DNA from 3 places in the Desulfobacter hydrogenophilus genome. Region 1 is predicted to be linked to each of the others. Evidence: riboswitches for the same ligand, from Rfam matches in the RefSeq annotation. Region 1 holds a riboswitch; each other region holds the start of a gene.

The links. Region 1 has a riboswitch for thiamine pyrophosphate ahead of thiM (hydroxyethylthiazole kinase). Riboswitches for the same ligand answer to the same signal wherever they lie in the genome.
Region 2: another riboswitch for thiamine pyrophosphate. It lies ahead of EYB58_RS16530 (class I SAM-dependent DNA methyltransferase); the one in region 1 lies ahead of thiM (hydroxyethylthiazole kinase).
Region 3: another riboswitch for thiamine pyrophosphate. It lies ahead of thiC (phosphomethylpyrimidine synthase ThiC); the one in region 1 lies ahead of thiM (hydroxyethylthiazole kinase).

Annotation. Positions count from the first base shown of each region.
Region 1 is NZ_CP036313.1:411,647-415,918, reverse strand. Features, by position in the region: gene EYB58_RS01870 (STAS domain-containing protein) at 1-354, opposite strand, end outside; gene EYB58_RS01865 (SulP family inorganic anion transporter) at 467-1,882, opposite strand; TPP riboswitch at 2,087-2,189, shown strand; gene thiM (hydroxyethylthiazole kinase) at 2,360-3,226, shown strand; gene EYB58_RS01855 (Nramp family divalent metal transporter) at 3,243-4,272, shown strand, end outside.
Region 2 is NZ_CP036313.1:3,700,029-3,704,300, reverse strand. Features, by position in the region: gene EYB58_RS16535 (Bcr/CflA family efflux MFS transporter) at 1-938, shown strand, start outside; TPP riboswitch at 1,619-1,722, shown strand; gene EYB58_RS16530 (class I SAM-dependent DNA methyltransferase) at 1,796-2,503, shown strand; gene EYB58_RS16525 (TenA family protein) at 2,533-3,180, shown strand; gene EYB58_RS16520 (NAD(P)H-quinone oxidoreductase) at 3,523-4,272, shown strand, end outside.
Region 3 is NZ_CP036313.1:2,589,813-2,594,084, reverse strand. Features, by position in the region: gene EYB58_RS11510 (hypothetical protein) at 1-445, opposite strand, end outside; gene thiC (phosphomethylpyrimidine synthase ThiC) at 666-1,952, opposite strand; TPP riboswitch at 2,033-2,144, opposite strand; gene EYB58_RS11500 (GspH/FimT family pseudopilin) at 2,605-3,213, shown strand; gene EYB58_RS11495 (PilW family protein) at 3,204-3,893, shown strand; gene EYB58_RS11490 (type IV pilus modification PilV family protein) at 3,907-4,272, shown strand, end outside.

The DNA.
Region 1 (4,272 bases):
GTAAAGATGTTTTGGTGTCTGTTTGAGCCTTTTTTTTGCACACCATTTAACGCCGGCATTTAAATCTGGGAAATAGTGAATCAAAGGGTGCGATGAGGAAAGGCCTCCGTTTAAAAGTTGCTGATGTATTTGGGAATTGGGCGCGGTAATTATAAGATGAGTCTGGGAGATGTTTATTAGGTTTTTTAATTTTTTAAAACTCAGCATGCCGGTTGAATCTAAAACATCAACTCGCTGAAAATCCAGGATAATAAAATTATCTTCATCGTTGCTGATACAAGCTATTTTTTTCTTTAACTGCTCAAACAATCGATGAGCCGTGCCAAAAAAAATGAAGCCTTGTAACTGAAGGATGGGCTACCGTTTTAAGCCGGGACACGCCGTAGAATAGGCCTCTTATGAGATGCCCTATTTTTAAGGCTGACGTCCTGGAAGACTTTGATCAAACGGTTCAAACTGTCCCGCCTTACGTCGGTAGCCGAAGGATGTATACATATTCCTTTTTTTTTTCTACAATCAGACTCGGATCTGAATTCCCTGAGAACAGACCTTGATAGTTATTTCCCGTCAATTCGTAACGCACAACTTCGGTACGGCTATAGCTGACAACAAACATAATTATTGCAGCAACAAGGCCTACGCCAATACCAGGCATAAAACCAAATGTAGCAATCACCAGCAAAACAAGCCAGATAATAGCAAAATCGATTTTAGGTAAAGTAAACCATGTTTCATAGGCCCACTCCACAAGAAAAGTCAGGCCTAAATACATGAGAACGCCGCCCATTATAATTTTTGGTAAATACGAAACTATTGATATCCCCCAAAAAAGAGTAAACGCTATGACGGATGCTCCAATAAGGCCGGTTATTCTACTTTGAGCCCCCATTCTAAAATTCAAATTGGTCAAACTAAGCTGTCGAAAACCAACAAAACCTGGACTGAGACACGAAAGCAAATTTGTAATACCTGCCAAACGCAGCTCCTTATTCAGATCGATATCTTTCTTTGTTTCCAATTCCATGGCGCTTGCGTTGAGCAGGAGGGTTAAAGAACTAACAGCCATAACGGTTACAATATTGGCAGCTTGATTTTTAATGACATTCCATTCAACCATGGAAAGATTGGTTACAGAGATCGGCTTCCATAGGCTTTGCTCTGGGAAAGGCCCCAAAAGCCATTTGTTTTTCAAAAGATCATCAATGGAATAGTCCAAATGCCATGCCGCGCCATAAAATAAAAAAAAGCCCGAAAATATGATTCCAGGCAATATAATGCTATTGCGATATCGTTTGGAAACAACCAGGATAATGAATGAAAACAAAAGACCGGGAAGCCATCTGACCAATAAATGGGATTGAAAAATTTCTTTAAAATTTTCAGTTTCAACAGTTAGCGACAATCCACCGGTAAACAGCAACCAGCCTGTCCCGGCCAAAAAACCACCAACTACAGGGTAAGGCAAATATCGGATCAAACCGCCCAAATCAAAAGCCCCTAATCCCAGAAAAAACAATCCTGTAAGCAGTACGGTAATCGAAATGGTTAAAGCGACCGTATAAAATGTATTTTCCAAATCAGCTCCAGGAGGCATGGAGGCAACAATTGACAGGGAAATTAAACTGAAAATTGCAACAGACACATCCTGATTACTTCCGACAGTCCCGGGTAAGGCAGAAAAAAGAGTAAGGGATGTTGCGGTAATAAGAGCACCGAGTAAAGCAAAGCCTACCCCTTGGGCGGAATAAAGAGAAAGTTGTCCACCGTAGACAAGTGCTGCATATGATACGGAAAGGACAACTTGTAACGACCCTGTAACTAAACCACATGTCAGAATAGAGAAAAAAGATGATGATTGAATTTCGTTGGGGGAAGTGTTCAAAGGTCATATTCTCTTTAATGGGTTGAGACGCGGGTTAATATCAATCATCAGTACTACATTGTGGTATTATTTTTGATAAAATAATTCTTTCAAGCCAATTGTCAAACAAAACTGGATGAATTTGCTTCCTTGCCCGTCTCTTTGGTGTGTCTAAAATGTATTGACAAATCATCGGTTGCCGTACATAGTACATTTATTGAAAATAACGTTTGCTGGGGGTGCTTTAACCGGCTGAGAAGGAAGCGATTCCTGACCCTTGGAACCTGATGCGGATAATGCCGACGCAGGGAAGCGGATAGAACCTTCGGTTTTCCACTTATTCCCGCCTTTTGATTCCATGTATAGATTTTGTGGTGTACCGCCTCAATCCACATGCCGTTTTCCCCCTGCCTTATTTTATTTAAGCGTCCCCTGCCGGGGAAACAATAATTGATTTTCCGGGAAAAATGCCCGGGATATAAAGGAAAGAGTGAGCATATGCACGTCCATGAACTGGCCGAAAATACCTATAGGCTTTTTGCCGCGTTGCGCGATACAAGACCATTGGTCCATGTGGTGACCAACTTTGTGGTCATGAACCAGACCGCCAATGTGCTTCTGGCCCTTGGGGCATCACCCATGATGTCCTGGGCAGAAGATGATGCAGCGTATATGTCCGGTGTATCGGACGCCCTTTGCATTAATACCGGTACCCCGGTTGCGGATCGTATTTCGGTTATGAAATCCTTGATGTCCCTTGCCGGAGACGTAGAAAAACCCGTTGTCCTGGATCCTGTGGGGGCCGGGGCAGGACCCTTCCGTACGGATATTGCCCGGGAACTTTGCACCCTTGCCCCGGCAAAAATTATCCGGGGCAACCCTTCGGAAATCTGCGCCCTTGCTGCAGACCATTTATCCACCAAAGGGGTGGACAGCGGGATTTCTCCGGAACAGGCCAGGGCCATTCTGACCGGGCACGGCCGGCCCGATCGAAATGCGGATGACTTGCCAAGCGGCGCCACCGCGCTTCTTGAATCCGCATCTGCACTTGTTGTCAGCGGGAACACGGATATGGTGCTGGGGCAGGGTAAGATGGTTAAAATCGCCAACGGATCTCAACTCATGGGTGCGGTAACCGGTACCGGGTGCATGCTTTCCGCCATCTGTGCCGCTTTTTATGCCGTGGCTGAAAACGGTTTTGACGCTGCGATTGCAAGCGTTGCCGTTACGGGCATTGCCGGGGAACTGGCCGCATCACGGGTGACAGGTCCGGGCTTTTTTCTGCCCCATTTTATAGACAGTTTGTACGCACTTCGGGAAGCGGATATTCATCAATATCTCAGGGCTGAAGTTCACAGCCTTTGAGATACAGGAGATTTTTATGGCGGATTTAAAAGAAGGTCAAAATAATTCATCCGGTAAAGGCATGTCTTTCAAACGTTTTATATCTGCGTTAGGACCTGCCTGGATCATCAGTGCCGTGGCCGCGGGGCCTGGAACCACTTTAAGTGTTGCCAAGGCCGGTGGGACCTATGGCTATGATTTTTTATGGGTGGTGGTCCTTAGTGTCATTTTGGCCTTCGTCTGCCAGTACATGGCGGCCAAGACTGCGCTGATCGGGGGGAGGGGGATTGTTTCCATTGTGCAGGACAAATGGGGCAGTCTGCCTGCCTGGTTTGTGACACTGGATGCCCTTGTGGTAATCTGGCTTTGCAATGTGGTGCTTTTAAAAATTCTGGTTGCGGTGACCGGATATGTATCCGGCCTTGATGTCCCCTGGTGGGGTATCGTATTCACCATCGCGTTCTATGTTCTGGTGGCCCACGGCGGATACCGGATTGTTGAGATGTTGTGCAAGATTATTGTCTCTTTGCTTGTGGTTTGCTTTATCGGCACCCTTTTTATTGCAAAGCCGGACCTGGGCATGGCTGTTGGCGGGCTTTTGCCGGATTTCTCCCATTTTGGAAAAGCTGAAATTTTGATGATGACCGCTATCATGGGCGGTTCCATCCATGTGACCATTTTGTCCATGCAGACTTATACCGTGCATGAAAAAGGGTGGGGGGTGTCAGATCTGGGAACAGCCCGTTTTGATACGGCCCTTTCGCTTCTTGGGGCATTCGGTCTTTACTGTACGGCCATCTATTTGACCGGTGCCTGTGTACTTCACCCGGCCGGTATCCATGTGAATACCCTTTTTGAAATGGCCGATGCCATCACGCCGCTTTTAGGCACCTATGCCCATGGCTTCTTTTGTCTGGGAATCTGGTGTGCCGTGTTTTCAACGATTATGCCCACTTTTATTGCTGCAGCCTATGTGCTTGGGGATAAAATGAACTGGGAAATGCACCCCAAAAGCCGCCGGTACAGGCTGATAATTCTGGTTGGGTGCCTCATTGCCCTTCCCGGAT
Region 2 (4,272 bases), 1.8 Mb from region 1:
TGTACTTGCTTGGCAGTATTGGATGTGCCCTCTCCCTGAACGTGATCCAGCTTATTCTGGCCAGAGTGGTTCAGGCCTTTGGCGGTGGGGCTGCAGAGGCGGTTGTCACTGCCATGGTCAAGGATATGTATACCGGCCGCCAACGGGAGTCGGTCCTGGCTGTGGTCATGGCCATGGTGGTGGCCGCCCCTGTTGTGGCCCCGGTGCTGGGCGCATGGCTCATAACCTTCATGTCCTGGAAGGCCATTTTCTGGTCTTTGACCGGTGTGGGGAGCCTTGCGCTCTGCCTTTCACTGTTCCTGGACGAGACCCTTGAACAAAGGTATGCGGGCTCCCTTTTACAATCCCTTGGCCGGCTTGCTATTGTATTGAAAAATCCGGGATTCTCAGTTCCTCTGGGAATTTTTTCCCTGGTTCCCCTGCCGTTGATGGCCTTTATCGGGGCCTCCTCATTTATATATATCGAAGGCTTTGGCATGGGTGAAAACCTGTACAGTTTATATTTCGCCTTTAACGCCCTTGGTGCACTGGCAGGCCCTTTGCTGTATATCCGGCTGTCACAACGGATTCGTCCGGGCACCGTCATTACAGGCGGATTTGGGGTTATAGTCATCTGCGGCATTATAATTGATGCGGCCGGCAGCCTTTCTCCTGTCCTGTTCGCTCTGACCATGCTCACAGCCACCATTGCCATAAATATGATGCGGCCGCCTACGGCAAGTCTGCTGTTGTCACAACAGGACAAAGACACGGGCTCTGCCGCATCTTTGATAAACTTTACAAGCATGTTCATGGGGAGCCTTGGCATGTTTCTTATTTCTCTTGTCCCTGCACACCTGATTCCAGGCATAGGCCTTATGCAGATTGTCGTGGGCGGTGTCTGCGGAAGCCTCTGGCTCCTTGTCCGGAGCAAAGCCTTTATTCGGCAGGAAGAATAACTCCGGCAAAAAAGTCAAACTAACAAGCCCGGTTCACTTAATTCAATAATCCTAATGATAAATAAAAAAACAGTTAAAAAAGCAGAAAGTTAAAAACCAACAATATATGTTCTTCTTATGGTGGCTGTAGACTTGAAAAAAGTCATGAATGATAAAAGCATTGTGAGGTCATGCCGAAGTTCTGAACAATTATCCGATCCATGAAATTCAGGAAGAGAAATGGGCAAAAAAATCGTTTGGATTACTGGAAATTTTGGAGGATAATTTTAGAAATCAAACCGTGTTGACTTTGTCTATGATTGTTGGCCGATAGGCTTTATTCAAAAGGCGTTCGATACTCTTGTTAAAGCTCAAGCCTTGGTATCTTCCATCGGCTTAACCAAACCATCGTTAACCTATAGGGAAACATTCAAATCCCGGTTTATAGCTTATCTGCGCAAAATGCTACCGGTAAAGTATTCGCATTTCCATTGTCACGGATAAAAAAGCCATAGGCAGCCTCTTTGGGGGATGATCGTCAAAAGGGTGATGTTAATCCTTGCCGATTCCGAATGAATGATCATACACTTAGAACATGTAAAACCACTGATGATCAACTGATGCAAAAGACAGCAGCTTGAGCCAACAGGATTGAAAGGGCTATTGACAATCTGCTGGTTACAGAGCATAAATACACAACAAAATTTAGCTGGGGGAGCATGCAAAAGCTGAGAAGGAAAAATTTTCCTGACCCTTGGAACCTGATGCGGGTAATACCGACGTAGGGAAGCGGATCATACCTCTTCAAGTTGTGCCTCCCTATAAAAATACATTGTCTGCACCGGGTTGATAATAACGGTTTCTTTTCGGAGGTCAGTATGGATAAAAAAAGAAGTTTTGACGAATTTGCAGAAGCATATGATGCGTGGTTTTTTGACAATATTAATCTGTTAAATTCAGAGGTGAACCTGGTCGCTTATTTTATGAAAGATGCGGGTGATACCTTTTCTGTAGGGTGCGGAAGTGGTCTTTTTGAATCAATCCTGAAAAGAGATTTTAAAATTCCCATTCAGTACGGTCTCGAACCATCAGACGGAATGGCTGAGATTGCCCGTAAACGCGGGATAATTGTTGATGTAACCACAGCGGAAGACGCCGATCTGGGCGAAGAACAATACGATACAATCCTATTCAACGGCACACCAAGCTATATCAATGACCTGCAGTCCGTGTTTCACAAAGCCTATACTGCTTTGAGAAAAGGAGGTAAAATCGTGGTTATTGATGTGCCTAAGGAAAGTTCATACGCAACCATGTATAACCTGGCAAAAAGTCTCGAAACTTGGGAACATCCTTTGTTGGAAGGAGTTCACCCAAGGGACCCGTATCCAATTGAATTTGTAAAGGTTGCCAACTGGCGTACAACTACTGAGAAAGTCGAGATGCTTAAAACAGCAGGTTTTCAAGACCTTGATTATGCACAAACGCTCACTAAACATCCGCTATATTCAAACAATATGGAAGAACAACCCATTCCGGGGTTTGACTGCGGTGATTATGTTGCCATTTGTGCCTTTAAAAAATAAAAATAGAAGAATCAGGGGTGATGAAGAATATGAAAGCGGCAGGAAAATACACCCAAAAAATGTGGGATGCGATAGCTTCTATTTATGAGGATACAATTACTCATCCCTTTGTTGTACAACTGGCGAAAGGCACGTTAGATAAAAATAATTTTGCACATTTCCTGTCGCAGGATATCCTTTATATCAAGGATGATAATCTGGCTTTGGACCTGGTCGCCGAAAAAGCGCCCAACAAATCTGAAAAGCAATTCTTTCAAATGTTAGCCAAAGATGGGCTGGACATTGAAAAAGCCCTTCATAATGAGTTCCTGAAATATTTTGATATTGAGGAAGCTGAAAAAAAGTCTCCTGCAATCGAGAAATACACCTCCTTTCTGCTCAATCACAGTGAAAATTCCGTATTTGCTCTTGCTGCTGCGGCACTTTTACCTTGTTTCTGGGTATATAACAGTGTTGGTAATCACATCTTGACCATTGCGGAAGCTGACAACGAATACCAGATGTGGATCGACACCTATCACAGTGAAGAATACGAGCACTACACGCAAAGATTTATTGATATTGTAGAACGGTTAGCATCAGAGGCAGATGAAGAGCTTTATCAGGAAATGTTGAAAGCCTTCACGCTATCAACACAATATGAACTCGATTTCTTTGAAGAAGCTATGAAAAAGTAATTGCAACAACCTTTAGCCGATTGTGATCGTCCCTGATCTCTTGACGGTCTATTCTGCGACAATTTGATCAGATGCCCTCCTTTAAAAATATTGGAATCATCCTGATGGATCAGGACAAAGACTATATACAAAATTTCCGCCCTATTAAAAGACTCGTCCAAAGCGTTGCCCTGGATAAACTCTACGACGAGTTGACCTGCTCACCTTTTTATGATTTGACCTGACACTTAAGTTAAATTATAACGTGAACGGGAGAATTTTAATCTCAGTAACTTTTACAAAAACCCTGACGATATTTAATGGACGTAAATTCAAAATCATTTACGATGGAGGAAATCAGCGATGACATCCACATTACCGGAACAGATGAAAGTGATTGAAATTATCGAACCGGGCGGTCCCGAGGCCCTTTCTGTGGGAAGCAGACCTCTGCCCCAGCTAAAACCGGAAGAGGTGCTGATCAAGGTGGCGGCCACCGGTATAAACGGGCCCGATATGGTTCAACGTAAAGGGCTTTATCCGCCGCCAAAGGGCGCATCGGACCTTCTGGGTCTGGAGATCGCAGGAACCATTGTTGCTGCCGGCAGCGATGTCAACGATTGGTCTGTGGGAGACCAAGTCTGTGCCCTGACCAACGGCGGCGGTTATGCCGAGTATTGTGCCGTTTTGGCGCCCCATTGCCTGCCAATTCCAAAAGGCTTGAGTTTGGTGGAAGCCGCGGGAATTCCCGAGACGTTCTTCACGGTTTGGAGCAATGTATTCATGGGGGCCGGACTCAAAGAAGGGGAAACCTTTCTTGTCCACGGCGGCTCCGGCGGTATCGGCTCAACGGCCATCATGCTTGCAAAAGCTTTCGGCTCAAAGGTTTATGCCACTGACAGCCCTGCAGAACGATGTGAAGCCTGTAAAAGTTTCGGCGCCGATCGGGTTATTGACTACAACACGGAAGATTTTGTTGAAATTGTTAGAAATGAAGTGAAGGGCGCCAATGTCATTCTCGATATTGTCGGAGGAGATTACATTGCACGTAATATCAAGGCGGCGGCGCCGGATGCACGCATCATTCAGATTGCATTTAACAAGGGCTCCAAA
Region 3 (4,272 bases), 2.2 Mb from region 1:
TTCCGATTTCAACATAAGTATAGATCTGTTCTTCACGGATTGTAATCACAGCGCATCGGGTGGCCTTTTGATATACCATGATGGTGGTTTCCGGAGCTTTAATCCTGGAAATGACCTCCCAGTTGTCCTTTTCCATATTTATGGAAAAAAAGTTATATAGAGAATTGGACTCCACCCGCCCCCTAAGGGTAAGGATTCCGGATCTAAATCCGGGTGTTGAGACCACGACCGTGCGGTTTTTTATAATTGTCAATTCCTCGGGCACCAGCACATCCTCAAAATCATGGTAAATTGCAAGGGGTTTAGTCTCAACTTCCGACTGGGTGGATTGACCCTGTTCCGGGGCAGACGCCCCCTGAAAAACCCCGCACCCTGAAACAAAAATAAAGGCGGTAAAGATCAAACAAATTAAAAAGGTTGATGGTAGACAATGACGAATGTGCATTAATTTTCTCCCAATTATCCGTTACCTCAAATGTTATTTCTTCTAAAACTAATCCCCTTAAATGTCAATTCAATGTCATTAAGGGCCATAAAAATTTTAAAATCCACAAATACGGTTGGAAAGACAAACCATATAGTGGATTTTATTGTTTCAATAATCCTAACTTCAGTACTGACGCATGAATATAAAACGATTGATGCAACTTGTCAGGATGAAGCCGCTATCCAAGCAGAGCCCCCACACGTTTAACAGCGCAAAAATCACCGCACATGGTACAGACTTCTTTTTCCCCAGGCTGGGACGACTTGCGGTATTCCCTGGCCTTTTCCGGGTCCAGGGCGCAATCGAACTGCCCCTCCCAGTCCAGGGCCCCCCGGGCTTTGCTCATTTTATGGTCTATAATCTCAGCATCTTTAAGCCCTTTGGCCAAATCTCCGGCATGGGCGGCGATCCGGGATGCAATAATACCTTGTTTAACATCGTCTGCGGTTGGCAGTCGCAGATGTTCAGCAGGGGTGACATAACATAAAAAGTCGGCACCATGCATGGCGGCCAGGGCACCGCCAATGGCTGACGTGATATGGTCGTAGCCGGGGGCAATGTCGGTAACCAAGGGGCCAAGCACATAAAACGGGGCGTTGTGGCAAAGCTTTTTCTGAAGTTTCATGTTCATTTCTATCTCATGCAGCGGCACGTGACCAGGTCCCTCAATCATAACCTGTACGTTTTTTTCCCAGGCCTGCTTGGTCAGTTCTCCCAAGGTGATCAGCTCCTCGATCTGGGGGGCATCTGTTGAATCTTTTATCGCACCCGGCCTGAGTCCATCCCCCAGGCTGATGCAGACATCATGGGCCTGACAAATGTCCAGGAGCCGGTCAAAGTGTTCATAAAAGGGATTTTCATTGCCGGTTTTTTCCATCCATTCAAACAGAATAGCCCCACCCCGGCTGACAATTCCGCAAAGCCTGGGATTCGCCTTAATGCTTCGGGCGCATTTTTGATTGAGCCCGGCATGGATAGTAATGAAATCAATCCCGTTGGCGGCATGAATCTCAACGGTTTCAAACCAATCTTCCAGGGTTATCTCTTCTGTGGGCTTTCCAGTACGGGTTAAGGTGTCATAAATAGGCACCGTACCGATCATCACGGGAATTTGTTCCACCAGACGCTTTCGAAATTTTTCAGTCTCGCCGGATACACTCAGGTCCATGACGGCATCTGCCTGGTACTCTATCGCCAACTTCGCTTTATTTAATTCTGAATCAAAACAGCAGACATCTTTGGATACGCCTAAATTAACGTTAATTTTAGTTTTAAGCCCTTTTCCCACGCCTGCTGCTTTCAGGTTTAAATGATTTTTATTGGCAGGGATAGCAATCCTGCCCTCGGCAAGGCCCTCCATCAGCTCCTGTTTTGAGATGGGTTCATTGGCGAGCACCTGTTCCATCTGCGGGGTGAGAATACCTTTTCTGGCTGCATCCATCTGAGTCGTATATGACTGTGACATGTGTACATCTCCTGTTTATATTTATTTTTGGGCAGGGAAACTGAAACGGAAAAGGCGGGAAAATGACAAACAAGCTCTATGCCAAAGCTTCAATCACTTTCCCTACGCCGGTACGAACCGGATCAGGTTCCAAGGGTTGAAGTCTTGAGCCAACTTCTCTCAGCTTTTACGAAAGCACCCCCGTGATCAACTAAAATATCAAATACTTGATTCGGAAGGTTCTGTCAATGTCTTGATCCTGAGACCAGATTTTCGACACGGTTAAAACAATGATTGAAAACCAATGACACCTGTAGTATTAATTTTATTTAATGGTTTTGGTGAAATTTAACCATGACGTCAAGCAATTTCTATGCATTTTGCCTGGCTAACATCCGAAAAAATTAAATATTTCTTAAGAAAAAGCCGAACTTTAGATACAGATATATAGGTTGAACCATACCCGAGACACGCGTATTAATGTATGGTAAAGAATAAGGCGATTTATTCAAGATCCCGTTAACGACGAGGCTGATTGGAATGATTTTTGCTTTACCATTCAGCGTATTTATAAAATCCGGCCCCAAATGACGATTTTTCCCGATTATAGCCTGATGATTGACACCCTGCCGGGATAATATAGATATAAACAACAAATAAAAGATAAGATAACATGATTAAAAGATCTTTAAAGAGAATGATTCCCGGACAACAACAGCATAATGGCGGATTTACACTGATTGAAATGATGATTGTCATTGCGATTATTGGAGTTTCCGCGTCAATGGCTGTTCCGAACCTGATGCTCTGGTTTGACAACTTAAGCGTCAAATCTGCGGCAAGGGACCTGTATTCGGCTATGCAGGAGGCCCGCATGATTGCGGTTAAGCAGAATGCCAGTGCGGCCATTGTTTTTGATACGACCAACAGCTGTTACTACATTTGCAGTGATAAAGGTGCTGATGACGACTGGGACTCTGCCGGGGATATGACCGGAACAGGCGATAACGTCATTGAACGAAGCGTGTCGCTGCTGTCACCGACGTATAAAAACAGAGTTCAATTTGGCAATGGAAATGCAACCACGCCTGTAGGCTCGACCTTTGGTGATTTCATTACCTATCCATCACCAAATAATGTTCTCGTTGTTAACTCAAGTGGCATAGGAAATGCCGGATATGTCTACCTTACCAACCCGAACAACGGCACGACCTATGCCGTAGGTACACTGTCCAGTGGATTAGTCAAACTACTAAAATGGGGTGGACCAGAATGGCCGTAAACAACCAGAAGGGATTTACCCTGATCGAATTAATGATGACCCTGGTCATCGGTGCAATGATTACAGGGGCGGCCTATGCCACCTATTTATCCCAGCAAAAAGCTTACTATACCCAAGACCAGGTGGCTGAAATGCAACAAAATCTACGGGCCGCGTTTTCAATAATCGCCATTGACCTTCGCATGGCCGGTTATGATCCCACGGCCAGCGGAAATTTTTCCGTCACCCCCACAAATGCAGGAAGAATCCAGTTTGAAACAGATACTGACGGGGATGGCGTTTTGGATTCGGATGAAACCTTTGTTATTGGCCTGGAACCCTCCGTCGATGCGGACGGGAACGGTATTCCCGAAGCAGACAGTGACGGGGACGGAGTACCAGACCCTGTGAATATTGTCATTAAGGCTGGCGGGGGCGGGTATCAGGACATTGCCGAACAGATCCAGGCCGTAGAATTCCTTTACATAGACAGCAATGAAGCAGTGACGGCCACTCCTTCTGACGTTAGAAGCGTACAGATCACTATTCTTGCCGCATCCCCAAAAAAAGACACAAGTTTTACCAATACAACCCAATATAAACCCCCGTCCCCCTCCGGGCAGACGTGGGGGCCGTACAACGACAATTACAGGCGCCGGCTCCGAACACTTAGAATTCGCTGCCGCAATTTAGGATTATAGGAGTGGATGTGCCATGAAAACAATCATAAAAAACCAGAACGGATTCACCCTGATTGAGGCTATGATTGCCATGATGGTCCTGGCTGTGGGCATTTTAGCCATCAATACCATGCATATCAGTTCCACCCGTGGCAATGCATCCGCCAACAAACTGACCATTGCAGGGTCTACCGGAGAAAACATATATGAAACCCTGACCAACCAAAGCTATTCTGATGCAGTGTTTGACGTCGGTGCTCATACGATCAGTGAACTGACCGGATTCGTTCTACCCGGATCCATATCCGCAGCCACCTGGAACGTCACCCAATGGTCCAATACAGACACTGTGGACAATGACGGGGACGGCACCACAGACGAGGATGATGAAAGCGACATT